2 regions of the Shewanella sp. DC2-4 genome follow, and region 1 is predicted to be linked to the other one. Evidence: riboswitches for the same ligand, from Rfam matches in the RefSeq annotation. Region 1 holds a riboswitch; the other holds the start of a gene.
The links. A riboswitch is a leader RNA that binds a small molecule or an ion and turns the genes downstream of it on or off. The one in region 1 is predicted to bind cyclic di-GMP.
Positions count from the first base shown of each region.

Region 2: another riboswitch for cyclic di-GMP. It lies ahead of HQQ92_RS04825 (glycosyl hydrolase family 18 protein); the one in region 1 lies ahead of gbpA (N-acetylglucosamine-binding protein GbpA).

Region 1 is NZ_JABRVR010000002.1:3,316,744-3,326,273, forward strand. Features, by position in the region: gene HQQ92_RS15200 (aromatic amino acid transport family protein) at 1-950, opposite strand, end outside; gene gbpA (N-acetylglucosamine-binding protein GbpA) at 1,513-2,958, opposite strand; cyclic di-GMP riboswitch class I at 3,082-3,181, opposite strand; gene HQQ92_RS15210 (TMEM165/GDT1 family protein) at 3,592-4,146, shown strand; gene norR (nitric oxide reductase transcriptional regulator NorR) at 4,197-5,804, opposite strand; gene norV (anaerobic nitric oxide reductase flavorubredoxin) at 6,031-7,560, shown strand; gene norW (NADH:flavorubredoxin reductase NorW) at 7,553-8,719, shown strand; gene katB (catalase KatB) at 8,835-9,530, opposite strand, start outside.
Region 2 is NZ_JABRVR010000002.1:939,390-948,919, reverse strand. Features, by position in the region: gene HQQ92_RS04825 (glycosyl hydrolase family 18 protein) at 1-2,034, opposite strand, end outside; cyclic di-GMP riboswitch class I at 2,148-2,236, opposite strand; gene HQQ92_RS04820 (ROK family protein) at 2,587-3,372, opposite strand; gene HQQ92_RS04815 (aminopeptidase P family protein) at 3,766-5,553, shown strand; gene HQQ92_RS04810 (HD-GYP domain-containing protein) at 5,714-6,979, opposite strand; gene HQQ92_RS04805 (methyl-accepting chemotaxis protein) at 7,511-9,079, shown strand; gene HQQ92_RS04800 (DEAD/DEAH box helicase) at 9,441-9,530, shown strand, end outside.

The DNA.
Region 1 (9,530 bases):
GGAATAAAGGTCAGTAACCAAGTTTGAATACGGCCGGCAAACGTTTCTTTGGCGCGAGTTAATTCGGCGATAAAGTCATATAAACTTAAGGTCACACCGAGGAATGAGGTCACTAAAGCTAAATCAGCGAATAATGAAATACATTTGCTGATCCAAGGTGTATGAGCAATATCCTGTAATGCCGTGACGAGTGAAGGTAGTGAACCTTCAAAACTATTCACCTCATATCCGCCTACTGTGCCTAAAGTCACCAATAACCACAGAACATAACAAGCAAGTGGGATAGTCGAACCGATTAACAACACCTTACGCAGTGATACCGCATCGCCATCGAGATAACGCACTAAAGTGGCGATACAGACGTGGAAACCAAACGAAGTAAACACCACGGGAATTGCCGCCATCCAATTGCTGGTCATAGACTCGGCAATCGCGCCAGTTGCCATGCTAGCAATACTGACTTCGGGCAATAAAAATAATACCACCACCACGAGCAATAGAATCATTAACGAAAATAGGAAACGTGAAACTTTATCGACCCAAGCGACACCTAGCGCCGCAAAGCCACCGAGCACGAGTGTAAATAACAACACTGCGACTTGATTATCGAGCACGATATCGAACATGTTCTTCGCTTTAAGCACTAATAACGAAGAGCCGCCGGTGAGATAAGCCGCGGTCAAGGCAAATAATAAACTCAGGAAAGAAGCACCTTGAATTATTTGACCTTTTTTACCCAGTAACTTACCCGTAATAGCATGCACGTTATCCCCCACGCCAGTGCGTAAGTTAATTTCGAGCATAAGTAATGAGGTATAGGCGGACACGCCCCAAATAACGACGAGTAACACTAAAGCAGGGATAATACCTAAAGCCGCTGTGGCTAAAGGTAACGCTAACATACCTGCGCCAATGGCCGTCCCGGCAACGATGGCGATCGAGCCTAACATTTTTGAATTCACACAATAGTCCTGTTCAATAATTAATTATTATTTTATTTGAGTAAGATTTGAACCGATAAAGCCTTGCGTCTTAAATCGAAATAAGCGACACATCACTTAAAGCATCCAATCAGATCTCGACCTAGCAGATCAATTGGCCCCAATAGCTTTTGAATGTTTCAACCCAGTAGCCATTGAGGCTAACTAAATCGATTATTGAAAAATGGCATGACTTTCAATTGTGATAGCCCAAATTAATGTACCGATATAAGCATCGATTAAATAGATAGTTTGGGACATTAACAGAGCCAAACCCAGTGGGCAAGCCAGTTGTGAACAAAGAAGGGTAGCAAACGATACGGTAACAACTTAATAGCGCTGTGATAAACGAAAATATACAAGCCAACAAAATCGCTACCTTTGTTGAGAATACCTGTAATCTTGTATTAGGCTCGAATCAAAATAAAGCCGGTCTTTTTCCATCCGATGCAGACAAAAAGGGCTTAAACACAGTGAATATGTTTAAGCCCAATCACATCATGTTGAGAATTGATTAACTCAAAATGTTAATTTACAGCTCAGTCCACGCCATAGCCCAAGAAGCGCCAACACCTGGCTCAAATCCTGTGGCAGAAGCCGACCACTGCACGCAATAGCCGCTATAAGGGAATGGCTTACATTGATACACTTTGCCATTTTTAGGCTGTAACACTGTAGTACCTGCAACGTAACCTTTCACGCCTGCTGGGAATACAAAATCAGCTTCTGGTGCAGGAGCTTGATCCTTTAAGAAGAGATCAAAGTTCTGCTGAATAACATCACCTTGTTTAGGCTCAGCTTTTACCTGCAAATGATAATGCCCAGCTTTAGGCTCAACGACGTCTAACACTAAGCTCGCGCTGGTATTGTTAACAGTTTGGCTCACAAAACCTGCCGCTGTGCCATCATGGCTAAACAAATACGCTGACACTAGCATCTCGGCGTTACTGGTCACATCAAAGCTGACCTTCGCCGCACCATCGATAATTTGATAATCGTCAGCAAGTGAAGTGACTTCTAAGCTGTTGCCCGGAGCAGGAGCTAAATCAAATCCCACTTCGACACGCTCAATACCTGAGTTTTTCGCTGTAAAAATGTCGTTTTTGCCATACACAGGCTCAATCACACCCGATGCATTTTTTTGTCCCGCTTTTAACTGGGACTGCTGGGCGTTAATCGCGCTCGCTAATAGGAAAGGCCAATTTTGTTTATCACCTTGAGTCGCATCACTAATGGTAATGACTGTTTGCTTAGCCGCTTGCTCACCATTGGCGTCAAACACCCGGGTCATCACTTTATCGCCTGCTTTTAGATCGAGTGACGGATTGATATCCCCCACATCTTGCCATTCACTCGGCACAACAGGACCCGAGCCCAAGTTCACATCGATAGCATTGTAGAAACTATTCGTAGTATCGCCCACTTCCCACACGGCCAAGATCACTTGATAACCACTGCGACCTTCTGGCACGTAGCAGTCATGGGTCACTAACTTAGGCGGCTGTTCCATACCACCATCAACTACGCAAAAGGGAGCTAAGTCAAAGCTCGCTCGGCTCAAAGCTTGGTTTGGGTTCCAATCTTGGCGAGTTAAATAGTAACGCCAATTACGGGTGACATGATTTGCTGTGAACTGCCAACTGAATTTATTCCAGCCCGATTTAATATCCGTCTTTGCCCAACGGCTCGGACTTTGTTCATCCAAAGGTGAAAAAGCACCATTGCCAGCACTCGCCAATTTGCCATCAGCAGGACCTGATTCAGGAAAACCCGATGGCCCCTCAACACTTTGCGGCTCCCATTGCACCGCGCCACAATTGGCATTTTTACCTGTTTTACAGGCATATGAACGCGATTCTGGTGCCACAACATAACCGTGCGCCTGCGCAGAGATACTCACAAACGCATTCGTCGCCATTACTGCCGCGGCCAATAAACTCAATTTAGAAATAGGGGAAAAAACAGTAGAATTTGCCACTTTAATGCACTCCATTGATTGCCTATCATCCTAAACATAATGATAGGCTTAGATATAAAAGTGGTATTTGGGCAAACAACAGCATTAAACAGCAGTCGTTTATCTTTCACAGAAATCGAATTCTGCGGCAACTCCGCTATCTTAGTTCACTAAAAAATCCATTTACAACCTTAGACCGGAAGCTTTGCGTCCTAACTTTTCAATTAGTTTGCCAAATACAGTCGTTATCATTGAGTCACTACGAGTTAACAGTATGTAACCAAGTAGAAATGACTTGGCTAAATTAGCAACAAAAGACAACGTTGTCAAAAAATAATTCATTTATATTCATTAAGTTACAGAATGTGAATCGGTATTTTTCTGACACCCGTCAAACATTTATCAGCACCTACTGTTATAAACTCGTGCTTGAAACTAAATCTTACCTAGGTATAATGCCCACCTCGCTTCGGGGGAGTAGCTAACTGGATTTCGAGCCATCGTCATCTAGGGTGAACATCAACATACTTGGCAACATGCCATGGTGTTCACAGCAAATCATAGATTTGCCCAGCAAGACCTGAGCACAATGACCGCACCTAGGGGTGGACGGTTTATTGTGCTTATGTCATAACCACCCCTAAAGGATTACACTTGGAAGCCCTACTTGCCTCAACCTTTACGGTTGCTATCGCCGAAATTGGTGATAAAACTCAATTACTTGCACTAATCCTCGCCGCAAGATTTAAAAATAAAACTGCCATTATTTTAGGTATTTTGCTGTCGACATTATTTAACCATTTTGCCGCAGCTTGGATTGGTCAATGGGCCATTAACTGGGTAAGCCCTGATCTTGCACGTTATTTAGTGGCCGCGTCCTTCTTCGCGATCGCTCTTTGGGTGTTAATCCCCGATAAAGTCGATGCAGAAGAGAGCCGTTTCTATAAAATGGGCCCCTTTCTCGCCACCTTTATCCTGTTTTTTATCGCCGAAATGGGGGATAAAACGCAAATAGCAACTGTGGTATTAGCCGCAAAATACGATTCATTAACTATGGTGGTTGCTGGCACAACCTTAGGCATGCTGCTTGCTAACGTACCCGTAGTGATCGCAGGCCACTTCAGCGCCGAAAAATTGCCTATGTTGTGGATACACCGTGGCTGCGCCGTATTGTTCGCACTCTTAGGCGTAGCAACACTGTTCTTCTAAGAATCGAGACTGGGGTTTTGCTGCAGAATAAAATTTCTTCACGCAATATTTCATTCTTTTAAACCTAACCGTTTTGCAAGTCGGTGCAAATTACCTGTATCGATTTGCAATATTCTTGCACACGCAGCCCAATTTTGTTTATTCGCGGCTAAAACTTGGCGAATAAGTTGACGCTGATATCTCTCAGTCGCAGCCTTAAGCCCCAGCATAACACTGGAATTATCTTGCGATTGTCGCTCACGACAGGCCGACTCAGACCTAAATGCTAATTCACTGGCTGGCGTTGCGGCATCTGATGGCCTATCTTCGTCGACTGTTTTGTGTGCTTGATTCATCAAAGAATCGAGCTGAAAATGTTTATCACTTAAGCTGATATAAGCCGTTTTTAGCTCGGCTTTCGCCAACACCGCAGCCCTGTGTATCGCATGCTCTAGCTCACGCACATTACCCGGCCATGTGTATTGCTCTAATAACTGCTGCGCTGCGTGTGTGATATTGATATGGGTGAGTCCTAACTTCGCTTTACAACGTTCAAGAAAAAAACCTGTCAGCATAACAATATCTTGCCCACGCTCTCTTAATGGTGCTACGTGGATAGGAAATACGCTCAACCTATGGTAAAGATCGAAACGAAAGCGCCCTTCCGTTGCCTCTTGGTGCAAAATTCGATTAGTGGCGGCAATAATCCGAGTATTAACTTTTAGGCTCTTATCACTGCCCACTCGCTGTAATTCTCCGTATTGTAAAACCCTCAATAACTTAGCTTGCAGCCCCAAGGGAAGCTCCCCGATTTCATCTAAAAACAAAGTCCCCTTGTCAGCGAGTTCAAACTTGCCTTGCCTATGACTGATTGCCCCCGTAAATGCCCCTTTTACATGCCCAAATAACTCGCTTTCGGCGACGGACTCAGGCAATGCAGCGCAGTTCAAATAGATAAGTGATTTATCGGCTCTGGTCGATTGATTATGTATCGCCGCGGCCACTAACTCCTTACCCACGCCAGTTTCGCCGGTAATTAATACCGATAAATCAGTGCCTGCCACGGCACTTATCTGCTGCTTTAGCGATTGGATCTGTGTGGATTGCCCTATGATCTCCTGCTGACTAGCAGGACGATTGAGCACCTCAGTGCCATTGGAGACTTCAACAACTTGGGATTCTAGCTGTTGCATCAATAACGCAGTATTAAGACTGGCTGCGGCCAGTGCGCTGATCACACGCAACTCGCTATCACTAAAATCATCAAACTGATGAGGGTTGAAACCATCAATGGTGAGCGCCCCAATTAAGCGATCGTTCGCGATTAGTGGTAAACCAATGCAAGCATGTACATGTAAGTTCGCACTATGATGTGGAATTAAACCATCATACGGATCAGGAAGTTCACTGTCGGCCGGGAAACGAACCACATCGCCAGCACGGGCGATAGCCTCTAATCTCGGATGTTCACTAATTTGAAAGCGCCGCCCTAACACTTCGGCAAAGAGCCCATCTATCGCCAAGGGGACAAATTGCTGCTCCCGAAATGCCAATAATGCCGCAGCATCACAATTGACACGCCGCCTGACCACTGCCAACAAACGCTCAAATCTGTCTTGCGTCGACACGCCGACAGTTAAATCTAAGGCTAACTGAGTTAAATCAGCATGGGCACTCATAGCACATCCACAGTCAAATAAAGTCATATTGACAACAGTGTAATGTCAATTTGACTAATATCAAATTGTCATTATGACATCAGCAAGTGATTTAAAATGTTGAAATACGCTAATACCAATAAAAATCAAAACCTTAAAATATTGGCATGGTGAGTGCAATAAGAGATTTAACTAAATAAGCAAGATTTACGTAGCGCATTCATTATTAATTATCACAGGTGTATTTATGACTATTCATGTAAAAAACAATATCCACTGGGTGGGTCAACGCGATTGGGAAGTGCAAGATTTTCATGGTACTGAGTACAAGATAACTAAAGGCACAAGCTACAATAGCTACCTTATCCGTGAAGAAAAAACCGTGTTAATTGATACAGTTGATCATCGGTTTAGCCAGCAATTCTTACAAAATCTTGAAGCTGAAATTAATTTAACCGACATAGACTATATTGTGATGAACCATGCAGAGGAAGACCACTCAGGCGCCCTGACTGCATTAATGGCCAAAATTCCTAACACACCAATTTACTGCAGTGAAAATGCGGTCGACTCCATTGTAGGACATCACCACCACCCAGAATGGAATTTCATTACCGTAAAGACAGGTGATAGTTTAGCAATAGGCAATGGTAAGCAACTGATATTTATCGAAGCACCTATGTTGCATTGGCCAGATAGCATGATGACATACCTCACCGAAGATGCGGTTTTATTCAGTAACGATGCCTTTGGCCAGCACTATTGCGATGAACATTTATTCAATGATGAGGTTGATCAAAATGAATTAATGGAGCAATGCCTACGGTACTACTCAAACATTTTAACGCCCTTTAGCAGCCTAGTAACGGCTAAAATTCACGAAGTATTAAGCTTTAATTTACCTGTAGATATGATCGCAACTTCACACGGCATTGTGTGGCGTGATAATCCAGCCCAAATTATTCACCAATATTTAGCTTGGGCCGACGCTTATCAAGAAGACCGCATCACGATTCTCTACGACTCTATGTCCAATAATACTCGCATGATGGCCGACGGTATTGCTCAAGGTATCCATGATATTGACCCCAATGTAGCGGTAAAAGTGTATAACGTCGCACGTCATGATAAAAACGAAATCCTTGCACAGGCATTTAGGTCAAAAGGTATTTTAGTCGGCTCATCCACCATGAATAATGTGATGATGCCTAAAATTGCCGCCATGCTTGAAGAAATCACGGGCCTGCGTTTTCGCAATAAAAAGGCGGCAGCTTTTGGTAGTTATGGCTGGAATGGCGGCGCAGTCGATAGAATTCACACTCGTTTGATGGATGCTGGTTTCGAAACTTCAGTGGGATTAAAAGTCAAATGGCGTCCCGATCGTGATGCGATGCAAGAATGCCGTCAGCACGGCCAGCGAATCGCGCGAGAATGGGCATTGCGTCCCCTCGATAGCGCTAATAGTCGCTCTATCATTAATCAAGTCATGTCAAAACCTAGCCAAGCCACCACGGCCAGTCAAACAGCTGAAAATACTGCTACTAATAACGTCCCTATGACTGCACCGATTGCAACAAAAGCGTGCGAATTAAATGATACACAATCAATGATTTGCACCGTTTGCCAATGGGTTTACGACCCTGAAAAAGGAGAACCTAATCAAGATATCATTGCTGGCACACCTTGGACTCAAGTGGCCGAAGACTTCCTCTGTCCCGAATGTGGCCTAGGTAAAAGCGTTTTCGCTGTCATAAAAAATGAGGTGACTAATGCCTAAGCCAATCGTCATTATCGGCAGTGGATTCGCGGCATATCAGCTAGTCAAAACACTGCGACGTTTAAACCGCGAACAACCGATTACAGTTATCACAGCCGACTCTGGTGACGAATACCATAAACCAGATTTAAGCCATGTGTTTAGCCTTAAAAAAATGGCGTCAGACCTCATAAAATTGACCGCGACTGAATTTGCACATGAGCAACAAATTGATGTGATAAATCACTGTGAAGTCATAAAAATAGATAAAGTTCGTCAGGTAGTATGTTGCCATCAAGGACGCGAAATTGCGTACAAAAAATTAGTGCTTGCCACAGGTGCACGGCCCTTTATTCCACCTATAGAGGGGGATGGCGTCGATATCATCCATACAGTTAACAGCTTAATGGAGTATCAGGCCTGCGAAGCAGACATCCATGGTGCGAGGAGAGTACTGGTTATCGGTGCTGGTTTGGTCGGAGTTGAACTGGCAATGGACTTAGCAACTGCAGGTAAGCAAGTATTTTTGGTCGATCCACAAGCGAGCTTAATGCCGAATATGCTACCCGAAATGTTAAGCCACAAACTGACCGCTGTACTAACGCAGCATAACGTCACAGTGCAATTGCAAACCCGAGTCAGCCAACTGCAACACCAAGATGGCAGTATCTCTGTGTGCCTAGATAATGACCAGCGGTTTATTTGTGATGCGGTTATCTGTGCAGCGGGACTTCTCCCTAACAGCCAACTTGCCCAGCATGCGGGGCTAGAGGTCAATAAAGGTATCGTCGTTAACGAATACTTACAAACCAACGATGCCCATATTTATGCGCTAGGTGATTGCGCCCAAATCAACGGCCAAAATAGGGCCTATTTGCAACCTGCGTTACTGAGCGCCAATGCGCTGGCGAACACATTACTGAACCAACCGACAGCAGTGAATTTTCCCGCCATGCTCATTAAAGTGAAAACGCCACTGTTACCTATGCAACTCAGCGGTATAACAGTGAATGGCGTCCATCGCTGGCAAGTCGATATTGATGCTCAAGGAAGCAGTATTAAAGCATTCGACGTGGATGAAACATTTATAGGATTTATCGTAACCGAGGATAAAATGCAGCAAGCATTTGGATTGTTAAAGCAGCTAAATAGCCCTAACGCGGCACTCATCGCGGCCTAAGAGCACATTAACGAGAATGTTAATATTATTGTCGCTGATAATAAAAACTGAGTAGAGGCTTTCTACTCAGTTTTATCGTTTCTACTATTATTCAAACATTCGCAACAGCAATAGTTTAAAGACCTAATGCCAGTTTAATACGTTGTCCGTAATCCGCATCGGCTTGAGTAAAATGCGCCACCATACGTTGCTGCACATCTAAACTCGCTTGACTTAATGAACCCGAAATTGTTGCCACTAGGCGCGCTTTCTCAGCTTCAGAGAAGATGCGATACAAATTACCCGCTTGGGTATAATCGTCTTGGTTATAACGACTGTAACGCGCCGCTTCACCTTCTAAACGCAATGGTGGTTCGCTAAAGTTTACTGGCTCAACCAAGGCATCAGCAGTGCTGTTCGGGCCATAGTTTGCCGAAGCGTCGCCACCAGTTTGACTGCCATGATAAGGACATTGTGTACCCGCCATCGCACCTGCACGTTGATGGTGATTTGCCTTAGCGGCATGCGGGCAATTCACTGGCAATTGGTTGTAGTTAGCACCAATGCGGTAACGCTGCGCATCGGCGTAGGCAAATAAACGCGCTTGTAACATCTTGTCTGGTGAAGCCCCGACGCCTGGGACCAAATTACTAGGTGCCAATGCCACTTGCTCAACTTCAGCAAAGTAGTTTTGTGGCAGACGATTCAGTTCTAATACACCAATCTCAAGTAATGGATAGTCGCTATGCGGCCAAACCTTAGTTAAATCAAATGGATTGATATGGTAAGTATTGGCATCTGCCTCAGGCATAATCTGCACATTAACCGTCCA
Region 2 (9,530 bases), 2.4 Mb from region 1:
CGCAGTCGGAGCCAGAGTCACTACAGGTGCTTGATTAGGCGTATCAGCCTTGTTGGTCACTGTCACTGAATCTGTGGCAGATAACCCTTCAGGATCCGTGACTTTAAGGCTAAAACCATAGGCGACATCGGTTTGGGTTGCTCCCAGTTGAATAGTCGCATTCGCCATATCTGCATTCGCGATGGCAACACTTGGCCCAGAGACTTGAGTCCAGAGATAGCTTAAGGCAGCGTTTTCAGGATCGCGCGAACCGCTACCATTGAGCGTCACATCGACGGGACCGGTGACATTCACATCCGCGCCAGCATTGGCAATGGGCGCTTTATTCACTGGCGGAGTGGTGCCTTCACCATGGCCTAAACCTTCGTGCATGGCATTCAGAATGTCACCATTATCGGCATCAAGTTCCCACGCAAAGAGCCCACCAAGTTGATTAGAAAGCACATATTGCCCCTTGGCTTTAACTGAACGAGCATCATCGAAAGTGATTAAATCGCCAGTAGATGCCTTGAACAAAGATGGCGCCTCGGCTGTTTCGTCGTAACTGTAAGTCCAACCGCTTCCCATGTAATCGTTCACTATCTGACGATAATCCACCACACCAGCTTCCCAAGTACCTTTCACTTTGCCCGTTGCCGTCCCCGTGAAAGGATTATTACCACTGTAGCCATTAACACCTGTCCAGCCGCGGCCATACATAGCGGCACCGACCACAATTTTCCCTGGGGTCACACCTTGGCCTAACAGCGCATTAACGCCATTAGCTGTGGTGTAACGGGTATTGGGATCCCAACTCGCTTCATACAGATTGGTTTGATGGCCGAGTTCAGTATTAGTCCAACCACCATTAAAGTCGTAACTCATCAAGAAGATGTAATCCATGTACTGCTGAGCAGCCTGATAATCGACTTTTTGAATTTTATCGTCACCTGCGCTAATTGCAGAGGTCAGCTCATAGGTACGACCCGTTTCGGCGCTTAGTTCATCAAGCATCGCCCGCAGTTCACGCATCAGAGTCACATAGGTTTCACCGTCATTGGCATTACCTAAATTTGGGTTAGCGCCATTCCCCCCTGGAAATTCCCAGTCGATATCAACGCCATCGAAGAATTTCCATGTCTGTAGAAACTCTTTCACCGAAGCGACAAAGATATCGCGCTTGGTTTTATCACCGAAGAAAAAGAAGGGATCCGAGAGGGTCCAACCACCGACCGAAGGTAAAATCTTCAAATCTGGATGTGCTTGCTTAAGTGCCATCAATTGACCGAAGTTCCCTTTGTAAGGATCTGAATGCTCACTCACTCCCGCCTGCGGTATTTGAATCGCTGCCCAAGGATCGTGAATCGCAACTTTAAAATCACCACGACCACTACAGGCACGTTGCAACGCTTCGAAACTGCCTTCGATTTCTTTCAAGCTATCATTGATGCCATCACCACCACAAATTGGGGTAAAGCCATATAAAATATGGGTTAAGTTTTGCGCAGGTATCTTATCGACCGGGAATTTACGACCGTATACGCCCCATTCGACAAAGTAACCTCCCACCACTTTGCCTGATTTATTAGCATAGGGACGGTTGTTTTCTTTTAGGGGAGCATTGAGTGGCACTAAATGGCTGCCGTCGGTATCAGCCACGAGGATTTGTTTAGCATCGCTCGCCGTACAGCCATCGCTGTTACACAGTTGTACTTGCATCTGATAACGGCCGCCCTTGTTCACCTTAAAGTTAGCAGTTCCCGACGCGCCAGATGGGCCTTCCCAAACTACATTGCCGTTGAGTAACACTTGGGCTTTATTGCCCACATCGCCACTCCAAAGGTTCCAACTGACGGAGACATCGGCGGCATCTTTCACCGTAACTAATTGATTGTAAGCGGTAGCCGCTTGATTCACTTCAATAATAGCGAACTTAGTTTCGCCCCAACCTAAAGTCGGTTTACCGGGTGCCGCTGCAAAAACGCTGGCACTGATGGTAGATGCCAGCGCTGATGCCACTAGCAAGGCTGTTGTTGAAATTTGAGTCTTGAACATGAGATATCCCTATTGAATTTTTATATGAATCAATAAGGCAAACAAAGCGTAGACAGGAAACAGCACTCTCTTAAAACCATGCAAAACGACTGACAACTGCACGAAGAAAAACCTGTGGTATCCCCGCTATCATAGGTACAGACGAACCCTTAGACCGGAGGCTTTGCGTCCCAGTTTTTCAACTGGTTTGCCTTTTACACACAATGACAACGTTGTCATTGCAAATATCAGCATAAGCGTAAGCGCAATAAAATTGCAACAAAATATTATCAACTGTGTTATTGGCTAAAATCGTAAATAGAACTAGGCATCTGATAAGAAAGGAATTATGCAAATTAAACTATCGCTAATATTTACTTTGGATAATGAGGATTATCTGAATACTTTAAGAATAAAAAAACAGGACTCGATATGCCAAAGGCATCATAAGTCCTGCTTTATATTTCACAATTTACGTCGCTTATGCAGCTAAACCTCAATCACTAAACATTCATAGCGCAAACCATAGTCGAGCAATATTTATTATCTTTATGCGCGGGGTATTTATGATCCTTATGCGCGGGGATAGTCCCTTGCGAGCATCACAGATAAACCGCGGCAAACCAAGGTCTCCATATCATCGACACGATTGATTTTCATCTCAGCTAAGGGCGCGCTTAATGCCATTTGCTTTAAGCTTTCGAGACAGCCTTTGTAGTAAGGAGCGCTATTCATCATACCGCCAGCGAGCCAAATTCGATTGGGATTAAATAAATTAACCGCCCACGCTAATCCCATGCCGAGATAACTGCCAGCGCGATATAAATCATCCTGAGTGGAGATTTTGCGGCTGCGCACTGAATCGCCACTGGCCAGTTGCTCTAAACTAAACTCGCCAGATTCTGTCATCACGCGACAAGGCCCCAACTCCCCCGCCACGCCCGTCGCTCCCGTAAAGACTTGTCCATTAAAGGCAATAGACATACCGATCCCAGTGCCGCACATGACCAATAACTCACAGGCATATTTAGCATCACAAGTCGCTTGCATACCCGCATCGATATCGTTGCAGATAAACTTAAGCTCACCTTGGGTTTTGACTGTATCGAAGCTCAATCCATTGAGTCCAGGTAAAGATTTACAAGAAACCAAACGATTATTTTGTACCAGTCCAGGTACGGCAATCGCTAGTTGGTAATGCTGTAAATCATAATCACGTTCAAACGCCGCGATTTGATTATTTAACTCTTCAATTTTAAAACCTTCACCTGTGGGGATTTTATATTGTTCTGTATGTCCCGCGAGCTGAAGTTCGAACAGGGCTTTAGTACCGCCCACATCTATTGTTAGTATTTGCATCGCTTACTCCACTGATACATGTGCCCCACTCTGACCCCGAGTGGAGATGGCAAATGTTAGCATAGGGTCCAAATGTTAGCGATTGAATAAAACTTAAGTTGCTAATTTGTAAGGAACAAGTCCTAATTAAAACATGACCAACCTTTTATTTAATTCACTTTTCATGCTCAAAATCACATAAATAAATTAACAACAAACCCCATAACCTCAAGCGTCTTACCTGCACAAATTCACGATTGTATACAAAATCCTTTATTCGCTACCCTTGCATCTAGCGCGCTAGACTTGCGATAATCCGAGCCGGTTAAAACTCAAATCAACATAAACCTACTCATCCTTAGGCGATCTTCGCCTACCGACTCGCATAGCATGCCAGTCTTAATTGGAGCCCTTATGTCACAATCAATCGCTAACCGTCTCGGTGCTATTCGTAACGAATTAACATCTGCTAATCTCGATGCTTTTATTATTCCCCGTGCCGACGAATATCTGGGCGAATATGTGCCAGCACATAACGAACGTTTGTACTGGGCAACCAACTTTACCGGTTCGGCGGGTATGGCTATCGTATTGAAAGATAAAGCCGCAATATTTACCGATGGCCGCTATACGGTTCAAGTTCGTTTGCAAGTCGATGCCACACTTTTCAGTTATGAAAGCCTAACTGATACACCACAAATTGAGTGGTTATGTGACACGTTACCAGCGGGGTCTCGCGTTGGCTTCGATGCGCGCTTACACACCTTAGCTTGGTATGAAAATGCCAAAGCAACCTTAAATAAATCCCAAATCGAATTAGTTGCAGTTGAACAAAACCCCATCGATTTGCATTGGCAGAATCGGCCAGCACCGTCGAACGCTCCTATCACTTTGTTTAGCAACGAGAGTGCTGGTAAAACCAGCCTGCAAAAACGCATTGAAATTGGTGCATTAGTAAAAAAAGCCGGTGGTGATGTCGCCTTAATCGCCGCCTTAGATTCTTTCTGCTGGCTACTCAACATTCGCGGCAATGATGTACCGCGCCTGCCCGTTGTACTCGGCAGTGCCCTGCTCCACGCCAATGGCGATATGCAGCTTTTCACCGATTTAAGCAAACTCCCAGAGGGCATTGAGGAGCATGTTGGTGCTGGCGTAAGCTTTAAGGGCGAGGCATCTCTTGCCGATACACTCGCCAGCATGCAGGACGTAAAACTACTGGCCGATCCGAATTCTGCAAACGCTTGGGCACAAAACATTGCCCGTGAGGCAGGAGCAAAATTGATAGCTGGAATCGATCCTGTCGCTTTACCTAAAGCGCAGAAAAACGCCGCAGAACTGGCCGGCATGCGTGCCTGTCATATCCGCGATGGCGTCGCCGTGAGTCGATTCCTTGCATGGCTCGATGCCGAAGTGGCAGCCAATCGTATGCACGATGAAGGCACCCTTGCGGATAAATTGGAAAGCTTTCGCCTAGAAGATGAGCGTTACCGCGAGCCAAGTTTCGACACGATTTCAGCTGCCGGTCCTAATGCCGCTATGTGCCATTACAATCACAACAATGGCACACCAGCCATGATGACAATGGACAGCATCTACTTAGTGGATTCTGGCGCTCAGTATATTGATGGCACGACAGATGTGACCCGTACCATTGCGATAGGTGAAGTGACCGATGAGCATAAAAAAATGGTTACGCTGGTGCTAAAAGGTCATATTGCCCTCGACCAAGCACGCTTCCCAAAAGGCACCTCAGGTCAGCAGCTCGACGCTTTCGCCCGCCAATATTTATGGCAACATGGTTTTGATTACGAACACGGTACAGGCCATGGTGTGGGTCATTTTTTAAGTGTGCACGAGGGTCCGCAGCGCATAGGTAAAAATGTCAACGGTATCGCATTGATGCCCGGCATGGTGCTTTCCAACGAGCCGGGTTACTACCGCGCTGAGAGTTTTGGCATTCGCTTAGAAAACCTCGTCGTAGTGCAACACTGTGAAGCACTTAAAGGGGCTGAGCGTGAAATGTATGAATTCGATGCGTTGACTATGATCCCTATGGATGCGCGCCTTATTGATAAGAGCCTGTTAACGCAAGGGGAAATAGACTGGTTTAATGCTTATCATCAGCAAGTATTCAATACACTTTCTCCGTTGATGTCAGGGGATGAATTGGCTTGGTTAACTCAAGTGACTAAAGCAATTTAGCACTCCGCTGATAAATAGCGATTTAAGTCGTTATTTTAGTCACTTACGCGCTATAAAATAGAACGCCCAAGGCAATTAGCATTGGGCGTTTTTTTAGCGCTATCAGTGTGTTTTAAAACCCACGCCTTATTTCAAAACCATGATTTAAAAACATGAGTCGCTAAACCATAGTAGGTTGTGCCATCGGCTGATAAGCATCATCCAGCGATGCTTTAGACAACACTTCAAAGTCCTGATGAATTTCAATAAAACAATCGACTAATTCAGGGTCGAAATGCTGACCTTTGCCTTCAATAATTAAGTCGATAGCCTCTTGGTGGCTAAAGGGCCGCTTATAACATCGGGGAGAAGTCAGCGCGTCATAAACATCAACTAGGGCCACTATCCTCGCCGAAAGCGGAATATCTTCACCTTTCAAACCAAGGGGATAACCACTACCATCCCACTTTTCATGGTGACCCGAAGCAATATCGCGGCCCATCTGAATAAAAGTACATTGGGGCGCATATTCCAACAAACTGCGTAGCACTTGTCCCCCGATCACAGGATGAGCTTTAATTTGTTCAAACTCCTGCGGCGTTAGTTTACCCGGTTTAAGCAAAATCGCATCGGCAATACCGACCTTACCTATATCGTGCAAAATGGCCGACAAACTAATGTCTTGAATATAATCTTCGTTCAATTCTGCAGGAGGATTGGCGGCCAGTAGTCGCTGCGACGCGAGCATTTTCGAATACTGCCGCATACGTAGCAAATGCGCGCCCGTTTCGTTATCTCTGTATTCGGCGAGTTTAGCTAAGCCTAATACGGTAGCTTGGCGTGATGCTAAGGTTGAATCGAGTGCGTCAGCCAACTTACCTAATAAATAAGTAATAGTTAACGTCAACATGGCATTGGTCACGATAAAATTGACCACCACAACGGCCCAAATACCGACGCTATAACCTTGGGTTTCAGGCCAATTGAGCCAATTAAAATGATAGGCAAAACCAATCAATACCAAACTTAGCCCATTCAAACACTGGGCATATAAGCTGGCTCGATTTCCTAAAAATATACCGACTAACGGCGGGAAAATAAATAACCAGAAAAAACCTGCTCCCGAAGGGCCAATCGCAATTAAAAAACCGATGCCAATTGCATAACCCAGCAAGCAGCCACAGCCAAAACGCGTACTATCAGCAAGCTTAGGAAAATACAGTAAAAGCAGTAAAAACAGATAAGCCAGCGTATCAAATACCACCATAAACCAGAGATCGGCGATGACGCATAAATACACACTAGTGATGTATACAGGCACGCAGAGAATCGCTAGAAAGCCAAATAAACGTTCAAAAATCAAACGTCGCCAATGTGGCAGTGCCGCCGCTGTTCCCAAGGACGCTGTGGCTAATTTAGTTACACCACGCCTAAGTGATATCGCCATGGGAAGTTCCTCTTATGTAGCATTCCCGCTGTGAGCTAATAAACTAGAAGAGCAAAATCAAGATACACCACTGAAGCAAGGAAAAATAAACCATCTTTTGTTGCCCATTAAAGAATAGACTAAGGCCAATAAAGCGCTCCATGAATACTGCGATATCAAGCCGAATCAACGACATTAGTCCAATATCATCGAACATAATTTATATTTAAGATGAATGACAAATACCCACTCAAGACATAAAAGAATAACCCTATACAAAATACTAGAATTAACGATTTAACAGGATAAACGCTCGTTTAACTCCACATTCTCGCTACTTAAAAACTTTATATATTGCAATAGCTTATAAATACGACGAACGATTGATTTTCACCAGTCAGCCATGAGAAACCGCTCTCCTATACCCACACAAAAATGATACTCTTATCACATAACAAGCTTACTCCGATGAGAGTCAGCACAAGAAAATTCGCGCCTAACACCGCGCCCTGAACCCTAATGAACCACATCGGCCCTGAATGGACACACTAAATGAGCCAGAGTAACGCCTCAGCGAATAAAATAGTTAATACACAGAGATCAGATCAAGAAATCTGCTTAACACCACAAGATGAACTCATTTCCACCACTGATACTCGCGGTATCATCACTTACGTTAACGCCCGTTTTGCCGAAGTCTCAGGCTATAGCGATCAAGAATTGATTGGCAGTGCACACAATATGGTGCGCCATCCGGATATGCCGAGCGCCGCCTTTAAAGAAATGTGGGGAAAACTTAAGTCGGGCCAATCTTGGCGCGGCATAGTCAAGAACCGCTGTAAAAATGGTGGCTTCTATTGGGTTGATGCCTTTGTTTCGCCCTTGTTTGAAAACGGCACTATTATTGGTTACCAATCGGTGCGCATTCAGCCTCAAGCCGCCTACGTCACGAAAGCTAATGAGATTTACCAAAGACTCAAATTAGACAAATCCATTCCTAAACCCTTAAGTTTAATGCAAAAACGTATCGTATCTGCGGTTGTAGCCTCCACAGGTTTACTGATCGCTGGCTACTTTTGGGGCTGGGGCGTAATTATCGCAGGGGCGATTCTGATGAGTTTAAACCTCGCCATTTTCTACGATGAGGCTTTTCGTATTCCCGCTAAACTGATTGAAATGCAAAACAAATATGACTCTATCAGTCGTTACATTTACTCGGGTGCAGATACCTCTTCTATCCTCGATTTCCAGCTCATCATGCTACAGGCCAAAATGAATGGCGTACTTGGGCGTACCCAAGATCAAGCCAATCAATTACATGCCATTGCCGATCAATTAGTGGTCGCGACCGAGCAAACCTATGTCAGCCTAGATCAAGAGAAAAGTCAGCTAGAACAGCTCTCTGGCGCGATGGAAGAAATGAGTTCAACCATCACAGAAGTGGCGCAGAATACCCATCTCACCTCTACCAGCATCAATACCGCCTATGCTCTCTGCCTTAAAAGCAGTGCCAACATGAAGGCCAACACTCAAAAAATGGAGCAACTGGCAAAGTCTGTTGCCGATGCCACCAACAATGCCCATCAATTAAATAAAGAAGCCGAGCAAGTCGCTAATGCGATGGGCGAAATTGACTCTATTGCCGAGCAAACTAATCTCCTCGCCCTCAATGCCGCGATTGAAGCTGCCCGTGCGGGTGAACAAGGCCGTGGGTTTGCCGTGGTCGCCGATGAAGTACGCGCCCTATCGAGCAGAACCCAGCTATCGACCAACAGTATTTCTAAGAGTGTCGATAAGATGTTCACTATGCTCAACGCATGGGCCAAAGAAATGGAACAAAGCCGTCAACATGCGGAGCGTTGTGCCAGCGATATTCAGCTGTCCGCCGACAATGTAAACACCATTTACCAAGAAGTGAGTGATATCCACACCTTTGCCCAACAAAATGCAGTGGCAGCCGATCAACAGCGTCAAGTGGTCAATGAGATCGCCAGTAATATTCACTCCATCACCCATGCCAGCGCCGAGAACTTAGCTGCAACCCATCTGATTGGTGATGCAGCCCATCTTCTAAAACACAATGCCGAAAAAGCCCTCGGCCTGAGGCGCACCTTCGGTTAAACATAAGTACAAGATCCAAAATACCGCAGCCTAGGTTGCGGTATTTTCTAATGTAGCGAGCTTTAATCCATATTGTTGAGTCCATATTTTACTCAACCCTTGTATAGATCAATAAGACCTAGCCCACCTGAACCAGTGCCAAGCCTTTTATCCCCTCCTGATGAAATGATGCAGATAAAATGCCAAAACACTAAAAAGTACAGGTTTTAACCGAAATTTTTGCTATACTCCGCGCCCGCCATTTTTCTTATAAAATCTGTGTGGAAGAATGAGCCAGCCGGTACACCTCTCTCCTTTAGACGAGTGATAAAGAGGCTAGTGGCGCTTGAATGTTTGAATAAGTGAATGATAGGAATCCAAAATGAGATTTGAATCTTTTAGTTTTTCCCCCGAGATTTTGCGCGCTATCTCAGATTGCGGTTATCAACAAATGACGCCTATTCAGCAGCAA